DNA from 4 places in the Lysinibacillus sp. NPDC097279 genome. Region 2 is predicted to be linked to each of the others. Evidence: riboswitches for the same ligand, from Rfam matches in the RefSeq annotation. Region 2 holds a riboswitch; each other region holds the start of a gene.

What was found. A riboswitch is a leader RNA that binds a small molecule or an ion and turns the genes downstream of it on or off. The one in region 2 is predicted to bind lysine.
Region 1: linked by a shared signal. The riboswitch ahead of ACIQ1H_RS00990 (aspartate kinase) and the one ahead of ACIQ1H_RS06000 (transporter substrate-binding domain-containing protein) in region 2 are both predicted to bind lysine.
Region 3: linked by a shared signal. The riboswitch ahead of ACIQ1H_RS20175 (cysteine hydrolase family protein) and the one ahead of ACIQ1H_RS06000 (transporter substrate-binding domain-containing protein) in region 2 are both predicted to bind lysine.
Region 4: linked by a shared signal. The riboswitch ahead of ACIQ1H_RS13825 (amino acid permease) and the one ahead of ACIQ1H_RS06000 (transporter substrate-binding domain-containing protein) in region 2 are both predicted to bind lysine.

Annotation. Positions count from the first base shown of each region.
Region 1 covers NZ_JBIWDA010000001.1:219,373-226,898, reverse strand. The annotation lists gene sdhA (succinate dehydrogenase flavoprotein subunit) at 1-388, opposite strand, end outside; gene ACIQ1H_RS01000 (succinate dehydrogenase cytochrome b558 subunit) at 456-1,064, opposite strand; gene ACIQ1H_RS00995 (YslB family protein) at 1,337-1,771, shown strand; gene ACIQ1H_RS00990 (aspartate kinase) at 2,255-3,481, opposite strand; lysine riboswitch at 3,584-3,762, opposite strand; gene uvrC (excinuclease ABC subunit UvrC) at 3,891-5,681, opposite strand; gene trxA (thioredoxin) at 5,894-6,205, opposite strand; gene ACIQ1H_RS00975 (amino acid permease) at 6,327-7,526, opposite strand, start outside.
Region 2 covers NZ_JBIWDA010000001.1:1,174,461-1,181,986, forward strand. The annotation lists gene ACIQ1H_RS05985 (sensor histidine kinase) at 1-758, shown strand, start outside; gene ACIQ1H_RS05990 (2-oxoglutarate dehydrogenase E1 component) at 991-3,813, shown strand; gene odhB (2-oxoglutarate dehydrogenase complex dihydrolipoyllysine-residue succinyltransferase) at 3,911-5,161, shown strand; lysine riboswitch at 5,511-5,696, shown strand; gene ACIQ1H_RS06000 (transporter substrate-binding domain-containing protein) at 5,816-6,667, shown strand; gene ACIQ1H_RS06005 (amino acid ABC transporter permease) at 6,946-7,526, shown strand, end outside.
Region 3 covers NZ_JBIWDA010000007.1:50,391-57,916, forward strand. The annotation lists gene ACIQ1H_RS20170 (MFS transporter) at 598-1,806, shown strand; lysine riboswitch at 2,128-2,312, shown strand; gene ACIQ1H_RS20175 (cysteine hydrolase family protein) at 2,466-3,182, shown strand; gene ACIQ1H_RS20180 (APC family permease) at 3,196-4,539, shown strand; gene ACIQ1H_RS20185 (3-hydroxyacyl-CoA dehydrogenase) at 4,867-5,760, opposite strand; gene ACIQ1H_RS20190 (response regulator transcription factor) at 5,923-7,005, shown strand; gene ACIQ1H_RS20195 (FadR/GntR family transcriptional regulator) at 7,089-7,526, opposite strand, start outside.
Region 4 covers NZ_JBIWDA010000003.1:550-8,075, forward strand. The annotation lists tRNA gene ACIQ1H_RS13725 (tRNA-Thr) at 8-80, shown strand; tRNA gene ACIQ1H_RS13730 (tRNA-Tyr) at 90-173, shown strand; tRNA gene ACIQ1H_RS13735 (tRNA-Trp) at 186-259, shown strand; tRNA gene ACIQ1H_RS13740 (tRNA-His) at 297-372, shown strand; tRNA gene ACIQ1H_RS13745 (tRNA-Gln) at 385-459, shown strand; tRNA gene ACIQ1H_RS13750 (tRNA-Lys) at 481-553, shown strand; tRNA gene ACIQ1H_RS13755 (tRNA-Leu) at 562-646, shown strand; tRNA gene ACIQ1H_RS13760 (tRNA-Gly) at 700-774, shown strand; tRNA gene ACIQ1H_RS13765 (tRNA-Leu) at 780-868, shown strand; tRNA gene ACIQ1H_RS13770 (tRNA-Arg) at 884-960, shown strand; tRNA gene ACIQ1H_RS13775 (tRNA-Pro) at 984-1,060, shown strand; tRNA gene ACIQ1H_RS13780 (tRNA-Ala) at 1,074-1,149, shown strand; tRNA gene ACIQ1H_RS13785 (tRNA-Ser) at 1,161-1,253, shown strand; tRNA gene ACIQ1H_RS13790 (tRNA-Phe) at 1,266-1,341, shown strand; tRNA gene ACIQ1H_RS13795 (tRNA-Gly) at 1,345-1,418, shown strand; tRNA gene ACIQ1H_RS13800 (tRNA-Ile) at 1,423-1,496, shown strand; tRNA gene ACIQ1H_RS13805 (tRNA-Asn) at 1,509-1,585, shown strand; tRNA gene ACIQ1H_RS13810 (tRNA-Glu) at 1,587-1,658, shown strand; gene ACIQ1H_RS13815 (nitric oxide synthase oxygenase) at 1,879-2,925, shown strand; gene ACIQ1H_RS13820 (CynX/NimT family MFS transporter) at 2,967-4,172, opposite strand; lysine riboswitch at 4,351-4,526, shown strand; gene ACIQ1H_RS13825 (amino acid permease) at 4,610-6,073, shown strand; gene ACIQ1H_RS13830 (response regulator transcription factor) at 6,261-6,953, shown strand; gene ACIQ1H_RS13835 (sensor histidine kinase) at 6,958-7,526, shown strand, end outside.

The DNA of each region.
Region 1 (7,526 bases), 960 kb from region 2:
TTGCACCTGAGAATGCTGTACGGTGCATTAACGTACCACCGAAACGACGGAAATCAAGTAAACCTTCTGGCGTACGGTTGAACATTACACCCATACGGTCCATTAAGTGAATAATACCAGGGGCTGCATCACACATACCTTTAACAGGTGGTTGGTTTGCTAAGAAATCCCCACCATATACTGTATCATCAAAGTGAATCCAAGGAGAATCCCCTTCACCTTTTGTATTTACGGCACCATTAATTCCGCCTTGCGCACATACAGAGTGTGAGCGTTTTACAGGAACTAATGAGAATAAATCAACTTCAGTACCAACTTCAGCTGCTTTAATCGTTGCCATCAGACCAGCTAAACCGCCGCCGACAACAATTATTTTGCTTTTCGCCATGATTATTTCTCACTCCTCTTAAAAAATTGCAATGATTGCATGCACTATTATAGTAGCTTTTATTAAATTAAACGAAAGCTAAAATAGCAGCCACACCAACTACACTTAGAATTACGAAAAGAACGTTTGTTACATAAGTAGCAATCTTTTGAGACTGAGGAGATTGTGTGATACCCCAGCTTACTAGGAATGCCCATAAGCCATTTGATAAGTGGAAAGTTGCTGATATAATACCAACAATATAGAATCCAAGCATAAATGGATTATTTACGATATTTGCCATCATGTCGTAATCAACGTGTGTACCAAGCGCTTTTTGAATACGAGTTTGGAAAATATGCCATGCAATGAAGATTACTAAAAATACACCTGTGAAGCGTTGTAATGAGAACATCCAGTTACGGTATGTGCTGAAACGCCCTGTATTTGGTGTAGCAGTGAATGCGATGTACACACCATAAAATGCGTGGAACATTAATGGAATATAGATGACAATCCACTCTACTAGGATAAGAAATGGAATCTTTTCCATTACTGCGGTAGCATCATTATAGCTCTCTGCTCCGCCTACTGCTGTAAAGTTAATGAATAGGTGCATCGTTAAAAACAGACCTACTGGAATGATACCAAGTAGAGAATGTAAGCGACGCCATAAAAACTCTCGATCTTTCGACAAGACTGTTACCCCCCTTAGTACTTAAAATAGCACAACAAAAGAAGTCACCATTTTGTAAATGATACTCCATTGACTGTGTATTTCATCATGGTACAATATTATGACATGTTTATTGTACTCTCAAGAGCTACGAGCGTCAAGGTAACATAGAGTTTTTAATAGCCCTCATTATAGAAGCAATCTAGTACATAACGTGTCGTTTCTTCTCGAAAATTCTACCTTTACTTTATTGACGCTGAATTATAAGAAAATTCTAAGAAAGAAGGATTTCTATGTTAAATAATCCATCTAATACAATCTCACCATTTGGATATGAGTTAATCCGTGATCATATTCTATCATCTATTCTCGGTAAACATGAAGATGACGTACTATATTGGGCTGGAAAAGAGCTTGCACGGAAGTTCCCTTGTAAAAGTCAAGATGAACTTATCGCATTTTTCGCGGATGCGTGCTGGGGTACTCTTGAATTGACAAAGGAGTCTAAGGATGGACGTATTTTCCATTTAACAAATGAGCCAACCCTATTGCAAATTCAAAATCGGAGCTTTAGATTGGAAGCAGGGTTTATTGCTGAACAAATCCAACAATCAAAAGGATACTTAACGGAATGTTATGATGAGAAGCGCGAAAAGCAACAGCAAGTCATGTTTACAGTTAAATGGGATGTTAAAGAGCGTATTATGAATACAATACCAAATAGATAAGCTTGTAAGTATTGCGATTTTGTTAGAAAGCAATCCTTTTTCAACGTCGACAAAAGGCAACATGCCTTTTGTCTTTTTTTATTATAGGTATCCATCAGCATATTCCTTGTTGCGTTGATAAGCGCAGGGCGGGCGACTCCTGATGAGAACGTACAAAACGTAAGACGCGGGCATTTCGCGTTAGCGACGGTTACGGCGTACGTTTATGCCCGCGGAAAGCGCCCGCCCGTAGCGGAAATCAACCGCAGAAGTCTTCTATATTATTTTATAAAAGAAGGATTAGCTATTGGATTCTTAGTCATCAATATTTATTTATTAAAGTGCTTAGTTGATTGGAGCGCAGGGCGGGCGACTCCTGCGGGAATGCACAAAACGTAAGACGCAGGCATTTCGCGTTAGCGAGGGTTACGGCTTACGTTTGTGCCCGCGGAAAGCGCCCGCCCGTAGCGGAAATCAACCTATGTAGTTATCTATAGAAAGCTACTATTCGTGAATCTCTTCTGCTAAATTAAACTCATCATGTAATGCGTTTGCAGCGCGAATCATTTCGTCCTGTGGGACAACAACAGAAACTTTAATTTCAGAAGTACTGACCATTTTCACTGCAATTTCTTCTCGACGTAAGCGATCAAACATTCGTGCTGCAACACCTGGATTTGACGCCATGCCTGATCCAATAATCGAAACTTTTGCTAGTCCAATTTCAAAATCTGCAAAGCTAAAACCAAGTGACAATTTACTATCCTCTAGTACACGTAAAGCATCAGCGAACTCTTCTTTTAAAATGGTAAATGATACAGATGGTCTCACACCTTCAATAATAGCCTGCACAATAATATCAACATTAATGCGATTCTCTGCTAGGATAGCAAACATATCTGCTAACGATGCAGTAGAGTATGTATCATAACCGATAGTTAGGCGAATGATATCAGACTCATAAGCAACACCACGTACGATTAAATTTTTCTCCATTTCAACTTCCTCCTTCAATAAAGTACCTGCTGTATCTTCTACACTTGAACGAATAATGACAGGCATTTGAAACTTTTTAGCAAGCTCCACTGCCCGTGGATGTAAAATATGCGAACCTAAATGGGACAGTTCAAGCATTTCATCATATGAAATCTCCTTTAGCTTTCTTGCTTTTTTTATAAACCGAGGATCTGCTGTATAAACACCATCTACATTTGTATAAATGTCCACACGTTCCGCTTCTAATGCAGCTGCAATGGCTACTGCCGTTGTTTCGGCTCCACCTTTACCAAGCGTTGTAATATTATTCGCACTAGAAATGCCCTGCTCTCCCGCAACAACGACAATTTGTCCTTGTATCAAATGTTCTTTCATACGGCACACATCGATATGGTCGATACGTGCATGAAAATGTTTCCCATCTGTTTGCACACCAGCCTGCCAGCCAGTCAAAGATACTGCATCATAGCCCGCCTCCTGTAAAGCAATTGCAAAAAGGGCACTTGCGAGTTGTGAACTCGTCGAAAGTAGTACATCCATTTCACGTTTAGAAGCATCGTCTGATATATCACGTACCATCTTTGCTAAGTCTTTTGCTGTGCGTCCCATCGCAGCTGTCACTACTACAACATCATAGCCAAGCTCTTTTTTGGCTATCGCTATTTTAGCGACCTCTTGAATTTGCTCGGTTGAAGCGATTGCTGGTCCGCCAAACTTTAATACAATACTCGCCATTATTATCATTCTCCTTTAATCGATTCGTCTCTAGAACAGCAAAAAGGCAGCCTTCACATAACGTGAAAGCTGCCTGCAACATGTACAATAAAAAGCTTGCGCATGTGTGATAGCTCTCCGAAACGTCAAGATTCGACAGTCTTACATCTATTAAATGCAAAACCAGCAAAGTATCGGAAACAACGATACTTCACTTCGGCAAGCTCCCCTTTCACACACCATCATTGGATTTGTCCATCCTTCAATGTGCTACTATTGAATCTTGCACCTCTATCATCACTTAAAATAGTGAAATTATTCATTTTTACCTTTATGAAAATATATGCTCTGCCCACATATTCTTCATCTAAAGTGTAATAGAACATATCAGTTTTTCACTGCTTTGTTCTATCACAACCTTAGCACATGTCTAATCCTTTGACAACGTCTGTTGCTGAAAATAATTGTAAATACTGTTCGCTAAGTTCGCAGGTATTCCCGCTTCTTGAAGTGCAAACTCACTCGCTTCACGAATCTTTTTAACAGAGCCGAAGTGCTTCAATAATTGTTGCTTGCGTTTTGGCCCCACACCTTCAATGCCATCGAGAACAGATTGAATAGCATTTTTCTCATGCTGTTGACGTAAAAATGTAATCGCAAAACGGTGTACCTCGTCCTGAATACGCTGAAGTAAATAAAACCCGTCACTTGTCCGCTTTAATGCAATAACCTCAGGTGGATCACCAAATAAAAGCTGGGATGTATTATGTTTTTCATCTTTTGCTAAGCCAGCAATTGGGATAACAAGTCCAAGCTCGTCCTCTAACACTTCTCGCGCGACTTCCATCTGGCCTTTACCACCATCTATTAGAACTAAATCTGGCAATGGCAAGCCTTCTTTTAATACTCTTGTGTAACGGCGACGTATCACTTCTTGCATTGCTCCATAATCATCATGTTTTGCGGCAGTGCGTGTTTTATATTTACGATATTCCTTCTTAGCAGGCTTACCATCAATAAACACAACCATTGCTGATACTGCATCAGCACCATGCATATGACTATTATCAAAAGCTTCAATGCGAAGAGGTGCTGAAATTCCCATCGCTTCCCCGAGTGCCTCGCAAGCACCTATTGTGCGCTCTTCCTGTCGCTCAATTAGCTGGAATTTCGCCGCCACTGCAATTTCAGCATTTTTCATAGCTAAATCTACTAATTCTTTTTTTTGCCCTCGCTTCGGTGTTAGCACTTTTACCGCTAATAATTCCGTTAAAATTGCGGTATCTATCGACGGAGGAATAAAAATTTCCTTAGGCTTTATATGCTCAGGCTTTTCATAAAAGCGTCCGACAAATGTTAAAAATTCTTCTTCAACATCCTGATAAATCGGGAAAATGGAAACATCTCGTTCAATCAACTTACCTTGACGAACGAAAAATACTTGAACACACATCCAACCCTTTTCAACTGCATAACCGAATACATCGCGGTTCGTTGTATCACTGGACACAATTTTTTGCTTTTGCATAACCGTTTCTATATGTGCAATTTGATCGCGGAACTCCTTCGCTCGCTCAAACTCTAGTTGCTCAGCGGCAGCTAACATTTTCTGTTCAAGCTCTTTTTTTACTGATTCCACGCCACCATTTAAAAACTTCGTCATATCTTCAATCATATCGTGATATACTTGTGCATCAATTTCTTTTACACACGGTGCTAAGCATTGTCCCATATGGTAATACAAGCAAACTTTTGATGGTAATTGTACACATTTACGTAGCGGATAGAGTCTATCGAGCAACTTTTTTGTTTCACTTGCTGCATACGCATTGGGATAAGGACCAAAGTATTTTGCTTTATCTTTTTTTACTTTACGTGTTGTAATAAGCCGTGGATATTTTTCGTTTGTAATTTTAATATACGGATACGTTTTATCATCTGTTAGCATGATATTGTATTTAGGATCGTGTAGCTTAATAAGGTTTAACTCTAGAATGAGTGCCTCTAAATTCGAAGAAGTCACAATGTACTCAAAATCCTCAATCTCACCAACAAGGCGCTGTGTTTTCCCTTCATGTGTTCCTGTAAAATACGAGCGCACTCGGTTTTTAAGTACCTTTGCCTTACCTACATAAATAATTGTCCCTTGTCGATCCTTCATCAAATAGCAGCCAGGCTGATCTGGTAAAATATCAAGCTTACGTTTAATTAAATCATTCATCGCCTACCTGCCCCCCTTTTTTGATGCCTATCTAATAATCGCCATTTCGTTTCATTCTCTTTTGTCTTTCATCGTAAATCGCACAAAAAAGATATTACAACAAAATAAGAAAATTTATTAATAAACGAGCGTTTATTGAAATTCCTCTATCTATTATATAACGAAAAAAAGCCAAGCACATCTAAAGATGGCTCAGCTCTTTATTTTACAAATTAAGCATGTTTTGCGATGAAAGCTTCTAATGCTTCTTTAGGTTGGAAACCAACAGTTTTATCTACTAATTCACCGTTTTTGAATAAAAGCAATGAAGGGATAGACATGATTTGGTATTGTGCTGCAGTACCTTGGTTGTTATCCACATCTACTTTTACGATTTTAGCTGCACTACCTGCAGCATCCATTTCTTCAAGAACTGGTCCGATCATTTTACATGGTCCACACCAAGCAGCCCAAAAGTCGACTAATACTAAGCCTTCTTTAATATCATCTTGAAACGTTGCATCTGTTGCATGTACAATTGCCATTTGAAATCCTCCTTAAATCTTACTATGGTTGTAGTATAGCATGGATAAAATAGCTTGAGCGAACAATCTGCCTGCAATGTATATTTTATGAAAAACATGTCGGATACATAAATGACACCATTTAATTTCCTTGATGTCGGCCTTTAAATACATACGTTAATGTAATAAAAATGTAAATTGCTAAAGTGATGCCTGTCACGATAATGGATGTTGTAAAAATAATCCCAATGAGTATCGCACTTAACGCAATTATGGCTATCCAAGTTGTATAAGGAAACCATTTCACTTCATAGGCGCTTGTGTTTTGTGATTGTTTTTTTCGTGATTTCAAATGGGCAATCGCAATAATTAACCAAATAAATAATACTGTATAGCCAAGCGATCCCATTAAGAAATCAAACGTCTTGCTTCCAGCATATAAAGAAAAGATAACACCTAAGTATAAAGCTGCGGTACACATTAAAATGGCATATACAGGAACTTTTCGTTTAGATAAATGCGCAAAGATTTTTGGAACACGACCGTCTACCGCTTGTGTATACAGTACGCGAGATGAACCATAAAGCCCTGAATTCATGGAAGAAATAATAGCTAGTAAAACAACAGCATTCATAATATGGTCTGCCCCTGGAATTCCAATCATTTTAAATACCATAACAAATGGACTTTCAGGTACCCCATTTACTTCATTCCAAGGAATTAAACTAACGATAATAAAGAAAGGAAGAAGGTAGAATGTAACAATACGCACTAATGTACTGCGAACAGCTTTTGGTACTACTTTTTCAGGATTTTTCGTTTCAGCTAATGTTATCCCAATGATTTCTGTACCACCATACGAATAAATGACGACAAGCATTGCAGCGATTAACCCCGTTGATCCGTTAGGGAAAAAGCCTCCGTGTTCAGTTAAGTTTGCAAAGCCAACTGCTGTATGATTACCAAACGTACCAAACAATAAAATAAGCCCTGCAATAATAAATACAATAATTACAGTAATTTTAATCATCGCTAGCCAGTATTCAGTTTCCGCAAATAGTTTTACGGATAACAGGTTAATAGCTGTCACTAATATAGAAACAGATAGAGCAAGTATCCAAATCGGATATTGAGGTAGCCAATATTGAATAAAAATAGCAGCAACTACTGATTCTGCTGTAATATTTAAAACCCACATTTTCCAATAGATCCAATCAAGGAAATATGCAGGGTATTTGCCTAATACGGATTCAACTAAATCCCTAAATGTTCTTGCCTCTTTATTTCGAACAGCCATCTCGGCTAAGCCTTGCATGACAAATAATAAAATAATGCCTCCCAC
Region 2 (7,526 bases):
CAATTCAGTTATCCTATACATCACATGATGAAATTGGTGATTTGTTGAAAATGTATAATGCGATGATGAATGAACTGCAAATATCGTTTGCACAACAGCAACAATTTGTCGCAGATGCTTCGCATGAATTAAGGACACCGATTCAAGCGATAGAGGGGCATCTTTCATTGTTAAAACGTTGGGGTAAAGATGATCCAGCTATTCTTGAAGAGTCTATCGAGACGTCATTAACAGAAATTACACGTATGCGGAAAATGATTGAAGAGTTACTGGAGCTTGCCAGACGGGAAGAAAAAGATGAGATGAGTGAAGCGAATCCGATAGATGTAATTGACAGTGTAATAGCAGAAATGGAGTTATTACATCCGACAGCCAAAATAACTTTGTCGAAAATTGGTGAAATAGCTCCAGTTTTTATAACATCCAATGCACTTAGTCAGATCGTTCGCAACATAGTTGAAAATGCAATTCGTTATTGTGAAAAAGTTCCAGAGGTGAATATTTCCCTTTTAACTTTAGATGATAAACTGCAAATTCAAATCGCAGATAACGGCATTGGTATAGCTGAACAAAATCTCCCGTATATTTTTGATCGTTTTTATCGGGTTGATGAGGCGAGAAATCGCCAAATTGGCGGTACAGGCTTAGGGCTTAGCATCTCGAAAATGTTACTTGAAAAATACAATGGATCAGTAGAAGTCAAGAGTGAAGAAAATGTTGGAACCGTTTTCTTGTTGAGGATACCGCTAAAATATTAAGGAAAATGCGCGGTTTATTTAAGTTTTTTAGCCTTCGGGAAAAAAATTGCTTAATTTGCTAAAAAGTGTTGTATTTTTTGTGAAGAGTAGTAAGATTGAGATGGAAAAAACGTTCTTTAAAATATGGATAATTTGTGTCGAACGTCCTTTAAAAGAACGGGATAATATTATATAATTAATTGTAATTTAATTAATGGAACTGCCGATAGGCAAAATTTGGAGGTCATTTTTCATGTCGAACAACGTTACAACTGTAAGTTCTCCATGGTCAGCTTTCTCTGGTCCTAACTTAGGATATGTGATGGAGCAATACGACTTATTCTTACAGTCTCCTGAAGAAGTAGAACCGGAGTTAGTATCATTATTCCAACAATTTGGTGCACCAGTAGAAGTAGAAGGTGATGTAGCTGTAGTAAGTGGTTCAGCAGCTCCTGCTGGCGATTATAAAAAGGTATTGGCAGCTGTAAAATTAGCTGATGTAATTCGTACTCAAGGGCATTTAGCAGCAGATATTTATCCTTTAAAAAATCGTGCACTTCAAACAGCACAAATTGAAGAAAGTGCTTTCAACTTAAGTCCTGCGGATTTAGCAGAAATACCTGCTGCTATCTTCTTCAAAGATGTGCCAGCGGGCGTGAAAAATGGTAAGGATGCAATAGACTTTTTAAAATCTGTATATACAGATAAAGTAGCATTTGAATACGGTCATGTTGTTGCAACTGAAGAACGTGAATGGATTCAAGCTCAAGTTGAATCTGGTTCTTTAAAACAAGCTCTAACTTCAGATGAGAAAAAAGCGCTTTTAGATCGTTTAACACGTGTTGAAAACTTTGAAAAATTCATTCACAAAACATTTGTTGGTCAAAAACGTTTCTCTGGTGAAGGATTAGATACTCAAATCGTCCTTTTTGATGAAATTTTAAAAACAGTAGAAGCAAATAATGTTGAAAATGTTCGTATAGGAATGGCTCACCGTGGTCGTCTAAATGTCCTAACACATATTTTAAATAAACCATATGACATGATGTTCTCAGACTTTGCACATGTTTCGAACGATTTATTTATGCCAGAGCATGGTCGCCTAGAAATTACAAAAGGTTGGACTGGCGATGTGAAATACCACATGGGTGCTTCATACACTCGTGAATCAGGTATGAACGTAAAACTAGCTTATAACCCTTCTCACTTAGAAGTTGGAAATCCAGTTGTATTAGGTGCTACTCGTGCAACACAGGATGATACATCTAAACCAGGGCAAGCTGTCCACAATCCCGATAAAGGCTTAGGTATTCTTGTCCACGGTGATGCTGCTTTCCCAGGGCAAGGTATTGTAACGGAAGTATTAAACTATTCGAAAACAGAAGGTTTCTCAACAGGTGGAACAATTCATATCATTGCAAATAATATGATTGGATTCACTACGGAGCTTCAAGACTCTCGTTCTTCTGTTTATTCTTCTGACCCAGCTAAAGGTTATGAAGTACCTGTTGTTCATGTGAACGCAGACAGCCCAGAAGCTGTATCTCAAGTAGGTCGTTTTGCAGCAAGCTACCGTCAAAAATTCGGTAAAGACATTGTTGTTGACTTAATTGGTTACCGTCGACATGGTCATAATGAAACAGATGACCCAACAGTAACAAATCCAGAAACGTACAAACTTGTAGCAAAACATGAGACTATTCGTGCATTATATGGTGCACAGTTAGTAGCAGAAGGATTAGTTACTGCTGAAGAAGTTGCAGCACTTGATTCAGCTATTTATGCGGAAATGCAAGTTGCTTACGATCACGTAAAAGAAATGGCAGAAAAAGATGAACACAAACATGTAGAAATGCCAGAAGAATTAAAAATTAACTTCCCACAAATCGATACAGCAGTAGGTGCTGAACGTTTAGAAACGATTAATGAAGAACTATTAGTATTTGAACAAAACTTCGAGCCACAAAAGAAATTAGGCAAAATTTTAGAAAAACGTCGTGATGCATTTGCGTCTGCAAAAATTGATTGGGGCCATGCTGAAACATTAGCATATGCTACAATTATCCAAGACGGTACACCTGTACGATTTACTGGTCAAGATGCTCAACGTGGTACATTCTCACAACGTCATTTAGTATTACATGACAAAAATAATGGTAACGTATTTACACCACTTCACCACATTTCTGGTGCAAGCGCTTCATTTACGGTACACAATTCACCATTAACAGAAGCTGGGGTTGTTGGGTATGAATACGGTTACAATTTAGAAAAAGGCAACGTACTTTCAGTATGGGAAGCACAATTTGGTGACTTTGCGAATATGGCTCAAGTGATGTTTGATAACTTCATTTCAGGGGCACGTTCTAAATGGGGCCAAAAATCAGGCTTAGTTATTCTTTTACCTCACGGGTATGAAGGCCAAGGTCCTGAACACTCTTCAAGCCGTATGGAGCGTTACTTACAAATGTCTGCTGAAAATAACTGGTTTGTGGCAAACTGCTCAAATGCAGGAAACTACTACCACCTATTACGTCGTCAAGCAGCAATGTTAGAAACAGAAGGTGTGCGTCCATTAGTTGTTGTATCACCAAAATCATTACTTCGTCATCCATTAGCTGCAGCAAATGCTGAACAATTAGCAAATGGCGCATTCCAAGAAGTAATCGAACAACCAGGTTTAGGCTCAAAAACTAAATCTGTTGAACGAATTGTATTAGGTACTGGTAAAGTAATGATTGACCTAGCAGACCGCGTGAAAGATGGAGAAGGCTTCGATCACTTACACATTGTTCGTGTAGAGCAACTTTACCCATTCCCAACGACGCAAGTTGCTGATATTATTGCTAAGTATCCAAATGTTAAAGAAATTGTATGGGTACAAGAAGAACCTAAAAACCAAGGTACTTGGAATTACGCATTGGAAACATTATATGAACTATCTGAAGGTAAAAAGCTTCGTTATGTAGGTCGTCCTGCAATGAGCTCAACTTCAGAAGGTGATGCAGATTCTCATAAAGCAGCTCAATCAGCTCTAATTGAAGAAGCAGTTGCTGAAACGGTAAAAGTAAACTAAACATATCATTATTACTGGAAGCTGGGCTACATTGCCTAAGGCGGTAGCCCTTTATGTGCATGAAACGCATGCACGTTAATCAAAGGAGGAAATGAAAGTGGCTGAAATTAAAGTCCCTGAATTAGCAGAATCGATTACAGAAGGTAGTATTGCACAGTGGGTTAAAAAAGTGGGCGACCGCGTGGAAAAAGGTGAATTCATCGTTGAACTTGAAACAGATAAAGTAAATGCTGAAATCATTTCTGAAGAAGCTGGGGTGTTAACACAAATTTTAGCTGAAGAAGGCGATACTGTTCTTGTAGGCCAAGTAATCGCAGTTGTAGAAGCGGGCGAAGGTGCGGCACCTGCACCAGCAGCAACACCAGTTGCAGAAGCTCCAACACCAGCGGCTGCTCAAGCTGTAGCAGCACCAACACCAACACCAGCAGCAGCACCTGTTGTGGAAGAAACTTCTGGCGAACGTGTAATTGCATCTCCTGCAGCACGTAAACTTGCTCGTGAAAAAGGAATCGATCTTGCAGCTGTATCTCCAGTTGATCCACAAGGTCGTGTACGTGTACAAGATGTTGCAGCTCACGGTACAGCACCTGTAGCAGCACCTCAAGCTAAACCAGCTGCAGCGCCACAAGCAGCAGTAGCTGTTGATAATTCACGTGTAACAGTTGAAAAAATGAGCCGTCGTCGTCAAACAATTGCTAAACGTCTATTAGAAGTTAAGCAATCGACTGCTATGCTTACAACATTCAATGAAGTTGATATGACTAATGTTATGGCATTACGTTCTCGTAAAAAAGATCAATTCTTTGAGTCTACAGGCTCTAAACTTGGTTTCATGTCATTCTTCACAAAAGCTGTTGTTGCAGCACTTAAAAAGTACCCTTATGTGAATGCTCAAATCGTTGGCGATGAAATTCACTTAAATAACTTCTTTGATATTGGTGTAGCTGTATCAACTGAAGAAGGTTTAGTAGTACCAGTTGTTCGTGATGCAGACCGTAAAAACTTCGCTGAAATTGAGGATTCAATTGCAGACCTAGCTAAAAAAGCACGCGATAAAAAATTAGGTTTAGCTGATCTTCAAGGTGGTTCATTCACAATTACAAATGGCGGTGTATTCGGTTCATTAATGTCAACACCTATTATGAACGGTACACAAGCGGCTATTTTAGGAATGCACTCAATTAAAAAACGCCCAGTAGAAGTAAATGGTGAAGTAGAAATTCGCCCAATGATGTACTTAGCATTATCTTATGACCACCGTATTATCGATGGTAAAGATTCTGTAGGCTTCCTTAAAACTGTTAAAGAGTTACTTGAAAATCCAGAAGATTTATTATTAAATTCTTAATTCAATAAATGACATGCTAAAACCCTACAAAATGAACTGTTTTGTAGGGTTTTTTTGTAGTTCGTTTAATTTAAGATGTACTTTCGAAAAAAATACTTCATGGTCTAAAGGGCCTTTGTTGAACTTAAAAATAGATTCTTATGGTTTATAATTAATGTTTTTAATAATAAAAATTTGTTAAATAATGCTAAACATTTTTAATGATATTCTACTTAATTTATGGATTTAAGAAGGATTATAGGCTAATTTTGTCATTAGTCAGAAAAATGATAAAACTATCTTGACGAATATGCTAGCTTTATAGTAATATCTATATAACAATAAAATAAACAAACCTCACTTTTGTTTTTCGTGAGGTAGAGGCGCGGTATTTATTAGTCCATTGCTGAGTTAAAGCAAGCGAAGACGTAATGGAGAAGGAAATATCGCCGAAGTATAAAAGGAGCTCGTACTTTTATGCTGGGTCTGCAGTGAATAAGTGCAGGACTGTCCTAGTAAATATAATTCCAGTTTACTAGGTTGTGCTATCTCGGAAACATGGAAATTATAGTGAGGATTTGGGCAACTGTCAATAAAAGGTAAGACCTAAGTTCAGAACTTAGGTCTTTTTTTGTACAGTTGCTTTATTTTTTTTACAGAAAAGGGGAGTTTTAGATGAAAAGAAAATGGTTGTTATTTATGTTAACAGCAATGACAGCAATTCTGTTAGCGGCTTGTGGTACTAGTGACAAGGATGAAAAAGCAACAGGAGATGGTGCAAAGGATGAAAGCGGTGGAGAATTCCGCATTGGGATGGAAGCAGGTTATCCACCATTTAACTGGACACAGCAAGATGATTCTAACGGCGCAGTAAAAATTGCTGATAATGCAGAGTTTGCAGGCGGCTATGATGTACAAATGGCGAAAAAAATCGCTGATGGTTTAGGCAAAAAATTAGTCGTTGTAAAAATGGAATGGGATGGTTTAGTACCTGCGCTTCAATCCAAAAAAATTGATGCAATTGTAGCAGGGATGTCTCCAACAGAAGAACGTAAACAAACAATTGATTTCACTGAAAACTACTATACTTCTGATTTCGTAATGGTTATTAAAAAAGGTAGCAAGTATGAAAATGCCAAATCAATTCAAGATTTCTCAGGTGCAAAAGTTACATCTCAGCTAAATACATCGAACTATAATGTTATCGATCAAATTAAAGGTGTAGAAAAGCAAACAGCGATGGAAAACTTCTCTGCAATGCGTGTAGCGCTTGAAGCTGGCAAAATTGATGGCTATGTAGCTGAACGTCCAGAAGGTATTTCAGCAGCAGCAGCTAATGATAAATTTACATTTGTATCATTTGAAGAAGGATTTGATACAGATATTTCTAATACTTCTATTGCAGTAGGTTTACGTAAAGGTGACGCGAGTCTAGAAAAAATCAATGAAATTTTAAAAGGTATTTCAGAAGATGATCGCCAAAAAATTATGGAAGAAGCTATTTTGCAACAACCAGCAGCACAGTAATATCACTGGAGCTGTCCTAATCGAAAAAATAGTATACTGAGCTGTCTTCTCGTATGCTATTTTTTCATATTCAAGCAGTGCTTTACTTCAAAAGTTTAAGTGACTTTGGGACAGTCTCTATTATAAATTAGTTAATTCAGAGAGAAAGTCAAACTGAATAATGCATGTCTAAGAAGTGTGTCACATAATTTGAATAAAGCTTATTCATTCAAATGAAAAGATGATTTCGCTAAGGCATAATTGATATCAAGCAACAACACGTTGTTAGGAGGAACATCATGAGTTTAGAATGGATTATTTCTATTATAGAAAACAACTGGCAAATGTTTTTACGAGGAGCGTATTATACGTTACTCATTTCAACAATCAGTACAATTATTGGTGCATTCATCGGATTTTTTATTGGGATTATGCATACCATTCCAGTTCGTAAAAAAAATATAAAACATTTTTTATTAAAATGTATTAATTTTATACTGACATGCTATGTTGAATTTTTCCGTGGTACACCAATGATTGTACAAGCAATGGTCGTATATTACGGACTAGATATTGCCTTTGGCATCGATATGCACTTTATTACTGCTGGTATTTTAGTCGTTTCATTGAATACGGGTGCGTATATGGCTGAAATCGTACGTGGTGGGATTGTCTCAATCGATAAAGGACAATACGAGGCTGCTTCTGCGATTGGCATGGGGCATGTGCAAATTATGATGCATGTTGTATTACCGCAAGTTGCACGTAACATTTTACCTGCAACAGGTAACCAATTAATTATGAATATTAAAGATACTGCTGTTTTAAGTGTAATTAGTGTAACGGAATTATTCTTCCAAACAAAATCGATTTCGGGTAA
Region 3 (7,526 bases), on a different contig from region 2:
GAAAATAGGCTAGATCCCACTGAAATAGGAACCTAGCCATTATTGTAAACCCACCAACATCCCTTATGTTGCCACATACACTCCACGCATTGTGAGGCGGTTGCTTGGTTGGAATTAGCATAATGTAAAAGAACGAATTTTCGAGGAGAAAATTCGTTCTTTTTTTTGAACTGACGAGTTGTTTTTTCCGTGTGAGCAACTGTTTAAAATTTTTTTATATAAGCTTAAAGCCATACTAGAAAAGCCTTCAAGCTGTTTTTACCAAAATTTTCTTGTATGAAAATATAGATAACTTTGCTAAGATAGCTTTTGAAATAATTTACCTTTAATACGGTCCAGAGAGGCTGAGAAGGGCTATATGATGTTTTAAGTTATTATTTTTATAATATCTTTGTTTATTCATGCCCTTTTGTCCAATCTGACGAAAGGGCATTTATTTTGCATTTTAGCTGTGATTACACAACTAACGTACCTCTTTTAAAGGAAGTCCCGTGAGGCTTAAAAGGAGAATGGAAACGTTATATTTATATAGATACATCCATTCATTCGTAAATAAAAGAGATTTATTTCATCTAGAACATACTGGAGGAGAGTAGAATGGATTATCGAAAAAAAACCGTGGTCGCATCGGTAGCTGGTTTAACATTAGAGGGTATGGACATCATGTTTATCTCCTTTGCGATGACAATGATTATTGCGGAATTTAACATTGATTTAGCAACGGGAGGACTTATTTCTTCTATCACGAATGTAGGGATGCTATTAGGAGGAATTGTTTTCGGCGTTTTAGCAGATAAGTATGGCAGGGTAAAGGTCTTTACGTATACCGTCCTCTTGTTTGCCATTGGTACGGCTTTAACAGGATTAGCTACAAGCATTGAACAAGTGTATCTATTTAGATTTATTGCAGGAATAGGTGCTGGGGGAGAATACGGTATTGGTATGGCGCTAGTTGCAGAAGCATGGCCGAAAAATAAACAAGGGCGTGCATCTTCCTATGTCAGTGTAGGTGCGCAGTATGGCGTTATTTTAGCAGCATTACTAAGTGCAATCATTCTTCCTACTTTAGGATGGAGAGCATTATTCTTTGTTGGAGTAGTACCTGTTATTTTTGCCTTTATCGTAAGAAAAAATTTAGACGAATCTCCTGAGTGGCTTGCCGCTCAGAAAAATAAAAAGGCTAGTAAGAAAGCTGAAAAGGGTAAGTTGGTACAATTGTTTGAAACGCCACGAACAGCGATTACAACAATTTCACTAATTATAATGGCAACAGTTCAAATTGCAGGTTATAACGGATTAATGATTTGGTTACCATCGATGCTGCAACAGTCGCAAGGTTTATCTGTTTCAAGCTCTGCCATTTGGACAATTAGTACAGCAGTAGGCATGATTGTTGGTATGTTAACCTTTGGACTATTTTTAGACCGATTTGGCGCAAAGCGTGCCTTTGGTGTGTTCCTTATTGCCTCAGCATGCGCTGTATTCTTATACTCTTATGCTACTGGTAGTGTGGGTGTTCTAATTGGTGGCGCAATTGTTGGATTCTTCTCAAATGGCATGTTCGCTGGATATGGAGCGTTGATTGGTAGTCTATATCCCGTTCAAATTCGAAGTACGGCAACAAACACAATCTTTAACTTTGGACGAGCGATAGGCGGTTTTTCACCTATCCTTGTCGGCTATATTTTACAAAGTTATGATATGAAAGTTGCGATGCTCTACTTAGCAGGCTTATATTGTATTTCCTTTATTGTGATGTTAATGCTCAAAAAAGAGAATATAGCGAATGTAAGCGAAACTATATAACATTGATTTAACCATCAATTAAAATGCCTTTGCGTTTTAATTGGTGGTTTTTTTATAAGACTTTTATAAAACAGGAATTGCTTTGAAGCTTTATCCATCAAACTGAAAGAGCAGGAACTCGGAAGAATAAATTGCTATAAAATTATTATTCGATTATTGTTATATTTATTTCATTTCATTATTGTATGAAAGCGTTTTATTTGTCATTTTTTTATAATGAGGCACAACAAATCTTATGAAATATAGTAAATTTATCGTTGACATAGAAAAAATGCAATAATATAATTATTTCAAACAATTAAATAAACCTCACTTTTCCGATAGTGAGGTAGAGGCGCGACAGTTAACAGTACCTAATGGAGTCCGAGAAGACGAAGAGATTAGGTAGAAGGAAATGTCGCCGAAGTGTATGGTGAGTTCTCGCCATCATATGCTGGGTCTGTAGCGAATAGCTGCAGGACTGTCTTCGTAAACATTCGTGTTTATGAAGTTGTGCTATCTCTGTTTAGACAAACAGTGGGAATTTTAAATGGTCGATTCATTTTTAGTTTCTAAATGAGTAGATCATTTTTGTGTTAGACAGATTCTTTTGCACAAAGAATCTGTCTTTTTATTTACCTATAACATATCGGAAATAGAGGGAATTTGGAGGAATTATTATGGAAAATACATCAACATTATATTATGAATTTTTACCGACTGACGGTCAAAAAATAAACGTGAACCCAGATAAAACAGCATTACTAATCGTAGACATGCAACATCAGTTTATTAGCCGAGATGGATTAGATGCACAAGTTGCAAGAGAAAAGGGCATGTTTGAACAATGGGAATACTTCTTTAATCGTATCGACACTTTAACAATTCCGAACAATAAAAAGCTTTTAGAGTTTTTCCGTACAAATAAATTAGAAGTAACATTTGGTCGTATTGCTTGCCATCATAAAGATGGACGAGATCGTTCTCCAGTACAACGCCGTCCAGGTTGGAACAATATTTTATTGCCAATCGGTGATCCTGGAGCGGAGATGGTGGAGGAGTTAAAGCCACTTGATGATGAAATTGTAGTTAATAAAACGACAGATAGCGTATTAAGTGGAACGAATTATGAATTTTTACTGCGCAATATGGGCATTGAAACAGTAGTTTGTACAGGTGTTGTAACGGACCAATGTGTTGCTTCAACCGTTCGCAGCTTAGCTGATGCAGGCTTTGAAGTTATTTTAGTTGAAGATGCATGTGCAGCTGCAACGCAACAGCTTCATGATGCAGAAATTATGATTATGAATCAAATTTATTGCCAAGTGATGAGCACTGATGAAGTAATTGATTTAGTAACGGAAGAACTAGCAAAAAGCAATCCAGTGAATGTGTGAGAGGAAATAGACTATGAGTCAAACAGCCAATGATCATACACCACAGTTAAAACGTGTTTTAACATTAAAAGATTTAGTCATATATGGTATTGCTTTTATGACACCGATTGCGCCAGCTTATATTTATGGCTTTGCAGCAGAGTCTACAGGTGGCATGTTGCCATTAGCTTACTTGATTGCGATGGTTGCCATGATGTTTTCTGCCTATAGTTATGGCCGAATGGCTGCTGTTTTTCCAAATGGAGGATCCACTTATACATATACGCAACGTGCAATTAATCCACATTTAGGCTTTTTTGCAGGGTGGGCAATGTTTATGGACTATGTTTTAGTGCCCCTTATTGTATTTATGGTTGGTGCCTCATATGCGAATGCATTAATACCATCTGTTCCGTATTGGGTATGGGTCTTATTAATTGCAGGTATTATTACGACTGTAAATATTCTAGGGATTGGTATCGCTGCAAAAACAAATCAAATCCTCGTTATATTTATGGGAATTGTAGTCGTTATTTTCGTAATTTTTTGTGTGAAGACAATTGTTGGTGGGGAAAGTAGTACGTCGCTCTTTTCTGTTGTACCATTCTTCAACGATGAAAAATTCGTTATGTCTGCCATTATTTCTGGTGCAGCAATGGCCTGCTTTTCGTTTTTAGGGTTTGATTCGATTACAACACTTTCAGAAGAGGCAGTTAATCCAAAAGATGATATTTGGAAGGCAGCTATTTTAGCTTGTTTAATTGGAGGACTTATTTTTATTGGACAAGCTTATGTAGCACAGCTCGTATGGCCTGATGTGACAAACTTTAGCTCAGCTGATACGGCTCTATTTGATATAGCGGAAAAAGCAGGTGGTGCCGTTCTTGCAACGCTTTATACCGTTGCGATTATTGTATCGACAATAACAGCTGGTTTAACAGGTCAAGCAAGTGCATCTCGTTTAATGTTCAGTATGGGGCGTGATGAGGTACTTTCCAAAAAGTTTTTCACACATTTACATCCAAAATATCAAACACCAATATACAATATTTTATTAATGTGTGTCATTAGTGTTTTAGGAGCGCTGTTTTTATCAGCGAATTTCGTAGCAGAATTAATGAACTTTGGTGGCCTGACAGGATTTATGTTTGTGAACTTATCAGTAATCGTATATTACTTCTTCCGAAAAAAAGAAAAGAAAATAATTCGATACTTATTAATTCCAGGGTTAGGATTCGGTATTTGTTTCTACTTATTTATTAATTTATCACCGATGACATTGAAGATAGGCTTTTTGTGGCTAGCAATCGGTTTTATTTATGCTTTCATTACGACGAAAGGATTCAAGAAGAAACCACCCACTTTTTCGGATTTATAAAATACCTTCGCAAGCGGACAACAACAGCGCAACAAAAAGAGTTCGATTGATGGCATTATTTCGCTATGAAAAAGAATGATACCTTTGCTGCTTATTCTTTCTTTTGCAATAAATAAAAAAGTAGAAGCTGACACTAGTTGTTGGTAGTGTAGGCGTGACTCCTGTGGGAACAGCACACAATGTAAGACGCGGGCATTCCGCGCGCTAGCGAGGGTTGCGGCTTACGGTGTGCCCGCTGGAAAGCACCGCCGAAGCGGACAACAACAGCGCAGAAAAAAGTGTTAGATTGATGTAGGCAATCTAACACTTTTTCTCTTTTGTCCCGAATTAATTTTGTTTAAGGAAGTCTTTATCCAAATACGCTGGATTCGGATATTTATAAAAACCTTCCCCTGAAGAAGCACCCATTTTCCCTAAATCAATATACTCTGCTTTAATTTTTTCCGCTATGATTTTTGCCATTGGATCTATTTCCGCTTTCATCATATTTAAGTTATATGGTGTCTCCATGCCAACTATATCTAAAAAGCCGAAAGGACCTAGTGGTGAGCCTGTTGAAATCATCCAGTTTTTATCAATTGTATGTGGGTCTGCAATATCATTTGCCCAAAGCCCCATCCCAGCACTTAAAAAGGGAACAGATAATGTATTTAAAATATAGCCTGGTTGTTCTTTCTTTAAATGGAATGGAATCATGCCAATTGTACGTGCAAATTCAACGACTTGTTCAGTGTACTGTGGATCAGTACCAGCATGTCCCATTATTTCGGCTGTATTGTTTTTCCAAATTGTATTTGCAAAATGTAATGCTAAAAACTTCTCAGGTCGTCCTGTAAATTGAGCAAACTGACTAGGTAGCAGTGTTGAAGAATTGGATGCGAAAACCGTTTTTGCTGGTGCTACTTTTGCTAATTGCGTATAAAATGATTGTTTAATTTCAATACGTTCTGGTACAGCTTCAATTACTAAATCTACATCAGATACTGCCTGTGCTAAATCTGTGTAAAACGAAAAGCTTGTTAACGCTTTAGCTGCACGAGCCGTATCGTTAAAATATTCTCCGTATGTGTTCGATAACGATTCCATGCGCTGTTGCGCTGATGCAATAGCATCAGCGTTAATGTCATATACATGCACTTCATATCCAGAAAATGCAGTTTGAAAGGCAATTTGACTTCCTAATACACCGCTACCTGCAACTAATATTTTTTTAAATCCCATATTTAATACCTCATTTCTTGATTCGAATACCCTTATATAAATAGTTGAACGAAATAACAAAATAAAGTTGTTCCTTATAGAGTGTAAATGATAGAGTAAACGCAAGATACCTGTAACTGAGGGTATATAATTTTTAATTAAACATGTAAATGTAGGTGTGCTATGACTAAAATAAACTTTCAATATGTATTGTTTCATAAAATTCATCATCAAGATATTGCCTATGCGTGGAATAAGCATTTGCAGTCTAGAAAAGAGTTAAGTGAGCAAGAAATTATTCAAATTGGTTATTGGTATCGTTCTTGGCTGACGTTTTTAAATGGTCAGTTAAAAAATAAAACGATCCAGCGGGAGGAGCTAATTAACTGGGCGACAATGCATAGTCGACTTTTACCAGAAAAATTGCTTACAACATTTCCTTCATTGTCTTATTCCGCTACTAAAGATGTACTTGTCCAAATTAAGCATCCATATACAGATGAAATGTTAATGTATCATGAAAAAGTCCTTGATGTATTACGTCTTATAAACAGCAAAGTAGTACAGTCTCCGATAAAGGCTGATATGAATATAGAGAGTTTGCTTAAGCTACAGCACTTTAGTAAATTGCTTATTCAATTAGATGGAGTAGATCATATGCCAACGATTTTATCGAAAGCACAGGAGAACTTCGGCTATCAACGAGTTACTTTTCATAGCTATAATCCTTGGCTCAATGAATTTTCAGGTGTATATGGCTCTGAGCTACACAAAGTACAAATGCTAAAAGGCAAGCTGGAAGATGAGCCTGTTTTTGCTATTAAGAAACCACTCTTTTTAGAGCAACCAGCACCATATATAAATGCTATTGCAATTGAATTATTGAATATATCTACGATTATTTTTATTCCAATACAGCAAAATGGACAATTATTTGGTTGGTTAACGTTTGACCAATGTGGCATGCCCTTTTCCTATAGTGAAGAAGAAATGCTACTACTAGAGGAAGCAGGGAACTTATTAGGCTGTTATTTTTCACGGACACGCAGTACACAGCGTCTATTGCATGACTTAAAGCTAACGGATAAAGACTTAGCAGTGCTATTTTTATTAGCAGAAGGATTTAGTAATAAAGAAATGGCAGAGCTTCTCGTTGTTAGTGAGTACACAATTCGTGATTATATACAAAAGCTACAAACGGTATTTAATGCAAAAAACCGTACACAAATCATTGCGACGGCTTTTCGAATGGCAGTTTTAGAATAAATGAAAGCTTTAAACGAAAGGACGAATCCTATGACAGAGGATTCGTTTTTTTTATAAGTAGTTTGATTAAGAATAAGTGCAATTTAATTGTGATGTTCGCCAATATGATTAAAAAGTGACTCTGTCAATTCTCTTCTTATTTGCTTAATATGCTTTTCCATAAGTTGTTTCGCTTGATTAGCATCGCCCGCTGCGATTGCTAAGTATATTTCTTTATGTTCATCAATCGTTTCTTGTGTACGTTCCTGATCTTTCAATCGTTGTGTTCGGGTAACTCTGATGGTATCTTGCATATGTTCGCTAAGGGTTTGGAATAATTGCGAGAATATCGAGTTATGTGAGGCGAGTACAATATTTATATGGAAACTTAGATCCGCTTGAATGCCTAATTCCACATCATTTTTTACTTGATTCATCATTTCCAATGCCTGTCCAATTCGTTCTAAATCTTCGGAAGTGGCACGTTGTGAAGCTAAAAAGGCACATTCGACTTCAAGTGTTTGGCGGAGCTCTAACATTTC
Region 4 (7,526 bases), on a different contig from region 2:
TTTATTTGCCGGTGTAGCTCAGTTGGTAGAGCAACTGACTTGTAATCAGTAGGTCGTGGGTTCGACTCCTATCGCCGGCATCAGCCCTTGGAGGGGTAGCGAAGTGGCTAAACGCGGCGGACTGTAAATCCGCTCCTTAGGGTTCGGCGGTTCGAATCCGTCCCCCTCCACCAGTTTTTTATTTTAGGGGCATAGTTCAACGGTAGAATAGAGGTCTCCAAAACCTTTGGTGTGGGTTCGATTCCTACTGCCCCTGCCAAATTTTTTTAGATTAAACTACTGTTATAGTTCATATGGCGGTTGTGGCGAAGTGGTTAACGCATCGGATTGTGGTTCCGACATTCGTGGGTTCGATTCCCATCAGTCGCCCCATATAATTAATATTGGGGTATAGCCAAGCGGTAAGGCAACGGATTTTGATTCCGTCATGCCTAGGTTCGAATCCTAGTACCCCAGCCATTTTTCATTTATTAATAATATGAGCCATTAGCTCAGTTGGTAGAGCATCTGACTTTTAATCAGAGGGTCGAAGGTTCGAGTCCTTCATGGCTCATCATATTTGCGGGTGTGGCGGAATTGGCAGACGCACTAGACTTAGGATCTAGCGCCGCAAGGCGTGGGGGTTCGACTCCCTTCACCCGCACCATTTATTTTAATTACAAATTACATAATTGCCAGGATAAATAATCTTATGCACATGCGGAAGTAGTTCAGTGGTAGAACACCACCTTGCCAAGGTGGGGGTCGCGAGTTCGAACCTCGTCTTCCGCTCCAAATGTGCCGGGGTGGCGGAACTGGCAGACGCACAGGACTTAAAATCCTGCGGTAGGTGACTACCGTGCCGGTTCGATTCCGGCCCTCGGCACCATTTTCAATATATTAAGCGCCCGTAGCTCAATTGGATAGAGCGTCTGACTACGGATCAGAAGGTTGTGGGTTCGACTCCTGCCGGGCGCGCCATAAAAAGATAAGATAGACAGTAACGGAATGTAGCTCAGCTTGGTAGAGCACTTGGTTTGGGACCAAGGGGTCGTAGGTTCGAATCCTGTCATTCCGACCATCTTTAAAAATTTGGGGCCTTAGCTCAGCTGGGAGAGCGCCTGCCTTGCACGCAGGAGGTCAGCGGTTCGATCCCGCTAGGCTCCACCATATTTATTTCCGGAGGTATACCCAAGTCTGGCTGAAGGGATCGGTCTTGAAAACCGACAGGCGGGTAACACCGCGCGGGGGTTCGAATCCCTCTACCTCCTCCATTTTCTTTTTCCGGGTCAGTAGCTCAGTTGGTAGAGCATTAGATTGAAGCTCTAAGTGTCGGCGGTTCGATTCCGTCCTGACCCACCATATGCGGGTGTAGTTTAATGGTAAAACCTCAGCCTTCCAAGCTGATGTCGTGAGTTCGATTCTCATCACCCGCTCCAAAGAGGGCCTATAGCTCAGCTGGTTAGAGCGCACGCCTGATAAGCGTGAGGTCGATGGTTCGAGTCCATTTAGGCCCATAAAAAAATTATTCCGAAGTAGCTCAGTTGGTAGTAGCACCTGACTGTTAATCAGGTTGTCGCAGGTTCGAGTCCTGCCTTCGGAGCCATGGCCCCTTGGTCAAGCGGTTAAGACACCGCCCTTTCACGGCGGTAACACGGGTTCGAATCCCGTAGGGGTCATCTAGTAAAGCATGTAGCATATTGTTGCTACATGCTTTTTCTTTGTAATTTTTTAAGCTTTTCATTTAGTTTTTATAAAATTTTGATGGAGAATTTTTGACTATCGATTTAAATTTGAACAAAGTATTTCATATATAAAAGATGTATGTTTTCTGATGAATTTTTTCATGGAGAATTTATTTCTATTCATCTAATATGAGGGTAGATGGAGGAAAACGACATGAAACTACAAGAGATACAACGTTTTTTAACACTTTATCAAATGGAACAAAATGAGTCTGCACAATGGCTAACAAATAGATTACAGCAAGTTGAAAATGAAGGACAATATATTCCTTCAACAGAGGAGCTTACTTTTGGTGCGCGAGTAGCTTGGCGTAATAGTAATAAATGTATCGGGAGATTATTTTGGCAATCACTCCATGTTGAGGATGCCCGTGATATTTTAGATGAGCAAGGGATATTTGAGAAGTTGTTATGTCATATTCGATATGCGACAAATGGTGGTAAAATTCGGCCAACAATAACGGTATTTGCATCTGGTAGAGTAAAAATTTGGAATCATCAGTTGATCCGTTATGCAGGCTATGAGACGGAAGCTGGCATTGTTGGTGACCCACATTCTGTACCATTTACAAGAGTATGTGAATCGCTAGGCTGGCAGGGCGAGGGCACAGCATTTGATGTGTTACCACTCGTTATCCAGGTGGATGACCGTAAACCACAATTGTTTTCAATACCACGTGAAGATGTACTAGAAGTTGTAATTCGCCATCCTGAGCACCCACAAGTGGAGGAACTAGCGTTGAAATGGTACGCGGTGCCGATTATTTCAAGCATGCGTTTTCAAATGGCTGGAATCGACTTTCAAGCCGCTCCTTTCAATGGTTGGTATATGGGGACAGAAATTGGGGCACGTAATTTAGCTGATAGTGATCGTTATAATATGTTGCCGAAAATCGCCGAAATTTTTGGGCTCGATACGACTAAGCAAGCATCGCTTTGGCGTGATCGCTCATTAGTTGAATTAAATATTGCTGTACTGTATTCCTTTAAAGAAGATGGTGTAAGTATAGTCGATCATCATACTGCTGCACAGCAATTTAAGTTATTTGAAGAAGCTGAGCAGAAGGCAGGTCGCGACTTAACAGGCAACTGGACTTGGTTGATTCCCCCATTATCACCTGCAACAACGCATATTTTTCATAAGCCTTATGTCAATGTTTATAATACACCGAATTTCTTTTATCAAAAACCGCCTTATTAAAAATGTAAAAAAGCAGCTCATAGTAGGATGAGCTGCTTTTTTTAATTTATATATTCGTTTCTAGAAGCTCTAAATGAGCAGAAGAATAGTAATACTGCAACGACAACGAATAGCCAGCCAGCGATGTTCCAACCGCCAAATAAATCATGTAGGTAACCAAATAAAATAGGGCCTACTGCGGCTAATAAATAGCCTAATGATTGTGCAAAGCCCGATAAATCAGCTGCTTCAAATGCCGTACGAGTACGAAGAGTAAAGAACATCATTGCAAGTGAAAATGAAGCGCCACCTGCTAATCCTAGCAATATCATCCACAATACAGCAAGATTAGTCCATTCCATGACAAGGCCAGTAAAGCCGACAATATAAAAAGCAGTAAACATCAAAACGAGAGGTCGTTGTGATGTCATTTTACTAGCGATAATTGGTACGGCTAGAGCCATAGGTACTTGGGAAATTTGCATGATTGAGAACATCCAACCTGCACGATCTGCTGCTATTCCTTGGGCAATATAAATTTCAGGAATCCAAGCTGCAGTTGTATAAAATAATAGCGATTGTAAACCCATTGCGCCAGTGACTGCCCAAGTAACTGGTGATTTCCACAGGGGTATACGAGTTTTCGTAGTAGCTACAGTTGGTTCAGGCTTATTAAATTTTAATTGTGGAATCCAAATTAAAATAGTCACGACGACAAGAGCTATAGCGATGGCAAGTGCACCTTGCCAGCCAAGAGATGCATTGGCTATAGGATAACTAATACCAGCACCAATACCAGCCGTTAAGTTCATGGACATTGTGAAGAATGCCATTAGTAAACCAACATGATAAGGGAATTTTAATTTAAGTAACCCTGGGATGAGGACGTTACCAAATGAAATAGCTACACCTATTATCATTGTACCGAATACGAGTAACCCTGTTGTTCCAAGTGAGCGCAGTACAATCCCAAGTGCTAATAAAATGGTTGATAGAAAAAGAGTTAATTCTAGTCCTAGTTTTCTTGCAACGATTGGGGCAATAGGTGACACTAGTGCGAATGCAAGCAATGGAATTGTTGTTAAAAAGCCTGCAAGTACGTTAGATATACCGAGATCCTCACGAATGAAGGAAATAATTGGGCCTACAACCGTTAATGGCATACGTAATGTCGAAGCAAGAAAAATTACACCGATAACTAATAAGAGCGTTGTGCCCTTCCAGTTAATCTTTCTGCTAGGATAAGTAGATTCTTCGTTAGTTGTCAAAATAAGTACCTCCCTGATAGAACAGTTATAATTCGAACCACTATAACACTTTATCACATTAATAAAAATAGTAGAATATTCATAAAATACAGAACATTAATCGTTTTATTGAAATGTCTTAGGTCGTATGTTAAACTAAGACACATCATAAATTTAATAATTATATGCCTCATGTTTGTATTGAGGTAGAGGTCGCGGTATTTATAAGTAAGCTAGTGGAGATGACAAGCATTGAAGATGTTAGCTGAAAGGAAATATTGCCGAAGCGTGAGGGGACTTGAAAACCTCATGCTGGGGCTGTCTCCGAAAGGAACAGAACTGTCACGTTGGACAACGTGTTGTGCTATCATTTTGAAGAAACAGAGGATTTACTTAGCCATCACAACGTTCATGTGATGGCATTTTTTTGCCTCTTATAAAAGGAAGGAAGCTTTAACGTGAGTGAAATTAAAGTTAATCAGCTCGGTCATAAAGCACCAGAGTTGAAAAAAGAATTAAAAAGCCGCCATATAACAATGATTTCGTTAGGTGGTACTATCGGAACTGGGCTATTTCTAGCGAGTGGTGGTGCTATAGCACAGGCTGGACCAGGTGGTGCACTTCTTGCTTATGCATTAATCGGCATTATGGTGTACTTTTTAATGACAAGCTTGGGTGAAATGGCAGCTTATATGCCGTCATCAGGTTCATTTAGTACGTATGCAACAAAATTTGTAGATCCCGCGCTTGGCTTTGCACTTGGCTGGAACTACTGGTATAACTGGGCGATTACAATTGCCGCTGAAATTGCAGCAGTTTCTCTTATAATGAAGTATTGGTTCCCAGACAGCTCTTCGGCACTATGGACAGTCATATTTATTGCGATCGTACTAACATTCAATTTACTTTCTGTAAAAAGCTATGGTGAAAGTGAATATTGGTTTGCCATGATAAAAGTTGCTACTGTTATTGTTTTCATTATCGTCAGTCTATTGATGATTTTTGGTATTTTAGGAGGACAAGCACCAGTCGGCTTTACGAATTTCTTTATAAGTGATGGTCCATTCCATGGTGGCTTCCTTGCTACATTCGGCATATTTCTAGCAGCAGGCTTCTCGTTCCAAGGGACAGAGCTATTAGGAATTACCGCTGGGGAAACTGATGATCCTGGTAAAAATATTCCGAAAGCGGTTAAGTCAGTCTTTTGGCGAATTATTTTATTTTACATTTTAGCCATTGCAGCAATTGGGATGTTAATTCCATTTACAGATGCTCGTTTATTATCTGAAGATATTGCTGTTTCACCATTCACACTAGTGTTTGACCGCTTAGGTATTGCCTTTGCTGCATCATTAATGAATGCCATTATTTTAACAGCGATGTTGTCTGCAGGTAATTCGGGGTTATATGCGTCATCACGTATGTTATGGCAATTAGCAGTAGATGGACACGCACCTAAAATTTTCGCAAAGCTTAGCCGTCGTGGAATTCCGATTTACGCATTACTGCTAACATTAGCAGTCGGTTGCCTAGCATTTTTAGCATCATTCTTTGGTGATGGCGTTGTCTATATGTGGCTTTTAAACGCTTCAGGGATGTCAGGCTTCATTGCATGGCTTGGTATTGCATTTAGTCATTATCGCTTCCGTAGAGCGTATGAAGCGCAAGGCTTAGACCTAAAATTACTACCATATAAAGCAAAGCTGTATCCATTCGGACCACTCTTTGCATTTACATTGTGTATGATTGTTGTAATTGGTCAAAATTATACAGCTTTCACAGGTGATTCAGTTGACTGGTATGGTGTCCTTGTTTCTTATATCGGGATACCACTGTTTATCGCCTTGTGGTTGGGCTATAAAATAAAACATAAAACGAAAATGATTCCACTGCAACAGTGTGATTTAAAAGTAGAAAAATAGAAATGAAAGCTGTCCTATCAATTAGAGGGCAGCTTTTTTTATTTGCCATTGATGAAGGTAAATTGTTTGAGAATTGTTTGAGTGACTGGCACTTAGCATATGGTAAGCTATAAGGAGATAGGATAAAAATGTAAAACAGTTAAAACAAATGTGAAATAAAGAGAATACCTTGAAATGAGGTGCCAACATGCACAAACGTATATTACTAGTAGAAGATGATGAAACGATTCGAGAAATGGTCGAAAAATTTTTAACTATGGAGGGGTTTGCCGTTACATCCGTTACAAATGGTGAAGAGGCAGTGCAAACTTGTTTAAGTAATACATTTGATTTAGTTATTTTGGATATTATGATGCCGAAACTAGATGGCTTAGAAGTGTTAAAAATAATCCGAGCAAAAGAAGCGCTACCGATTATTATGATGTCAGCCAAAGATAGTGATGTTGATAAAGCACTAGGTCTTGGATTAGGAGCGGATGATTATATTGCGAAGCCCTTTTCCATGTTGGAATTTTCAGCACGTGTGAAAGCTGCAATAAGAAGGGCTACACAATATTCTAGCCCGACGGAGGAAGCGAAGGGGATAGTGGCAATTGGTAACTTGGTGATTGATGTCGTTAATTTTTCAGTTGAAAAAGATCAGCAACAGGTAAAGCTAACTTCAAAAGAATTTGCTATTTTAAAGTTATTTATCACAAATCGAAATCGTGTATTTACGAAACAACAAATCTATCAACTTATTTGGAATGATGAATACTATGGTGATGAAAATATAATTAATGTGCATATAAGAAGATTGCGGGAAAAAATTGAAGATGACCCATCCAACCCTCAGTATATTAAAACACTTTGGGGCATTGGCTATAAATTGGAGGGCTAGATACATGATACTATTGCTAGTTACCATTATTTTATTTCTCATAGCCATCATTATTTTACAGCTGAAACGAAAACAAGAGCAAAACACTACAATTCAATACATGCACACAAAGCTACAAGCTATTAGGGATGAACAAACAAACGAGAAAATTTTAGTTGCGACATCGAATCAAGAACTACAAACACTACTTACTACTATAAATGCATTGCTGGATGATACGCACAAAATGCAGGCTAGATATCGAAAAACAGAAAGTTCGATGAAAAAGATGCTTGCTAATATTTCGCATGATTTAAAAACACCGTTAACAGTTGTGCTAGGCTATACAGAAATGTTGCAACTACAACATTCGGTAAGTGCTACAGAACACAGCCGTTTACTTTCAGGAATCCATTTAAAAACGGAGGAAGTATTGAAGCTTATTCATACATTTTTTGATTTAGCAAAAATTGAAGCAGGCGATACAGACTACCCAATAACAAAAGTAAACGTAAATGAAATTTGCCGGAAAAATATTTTATCATTTTACGATATGGTGATGTCGGTAGGCCTTCATATTGACATACATATACC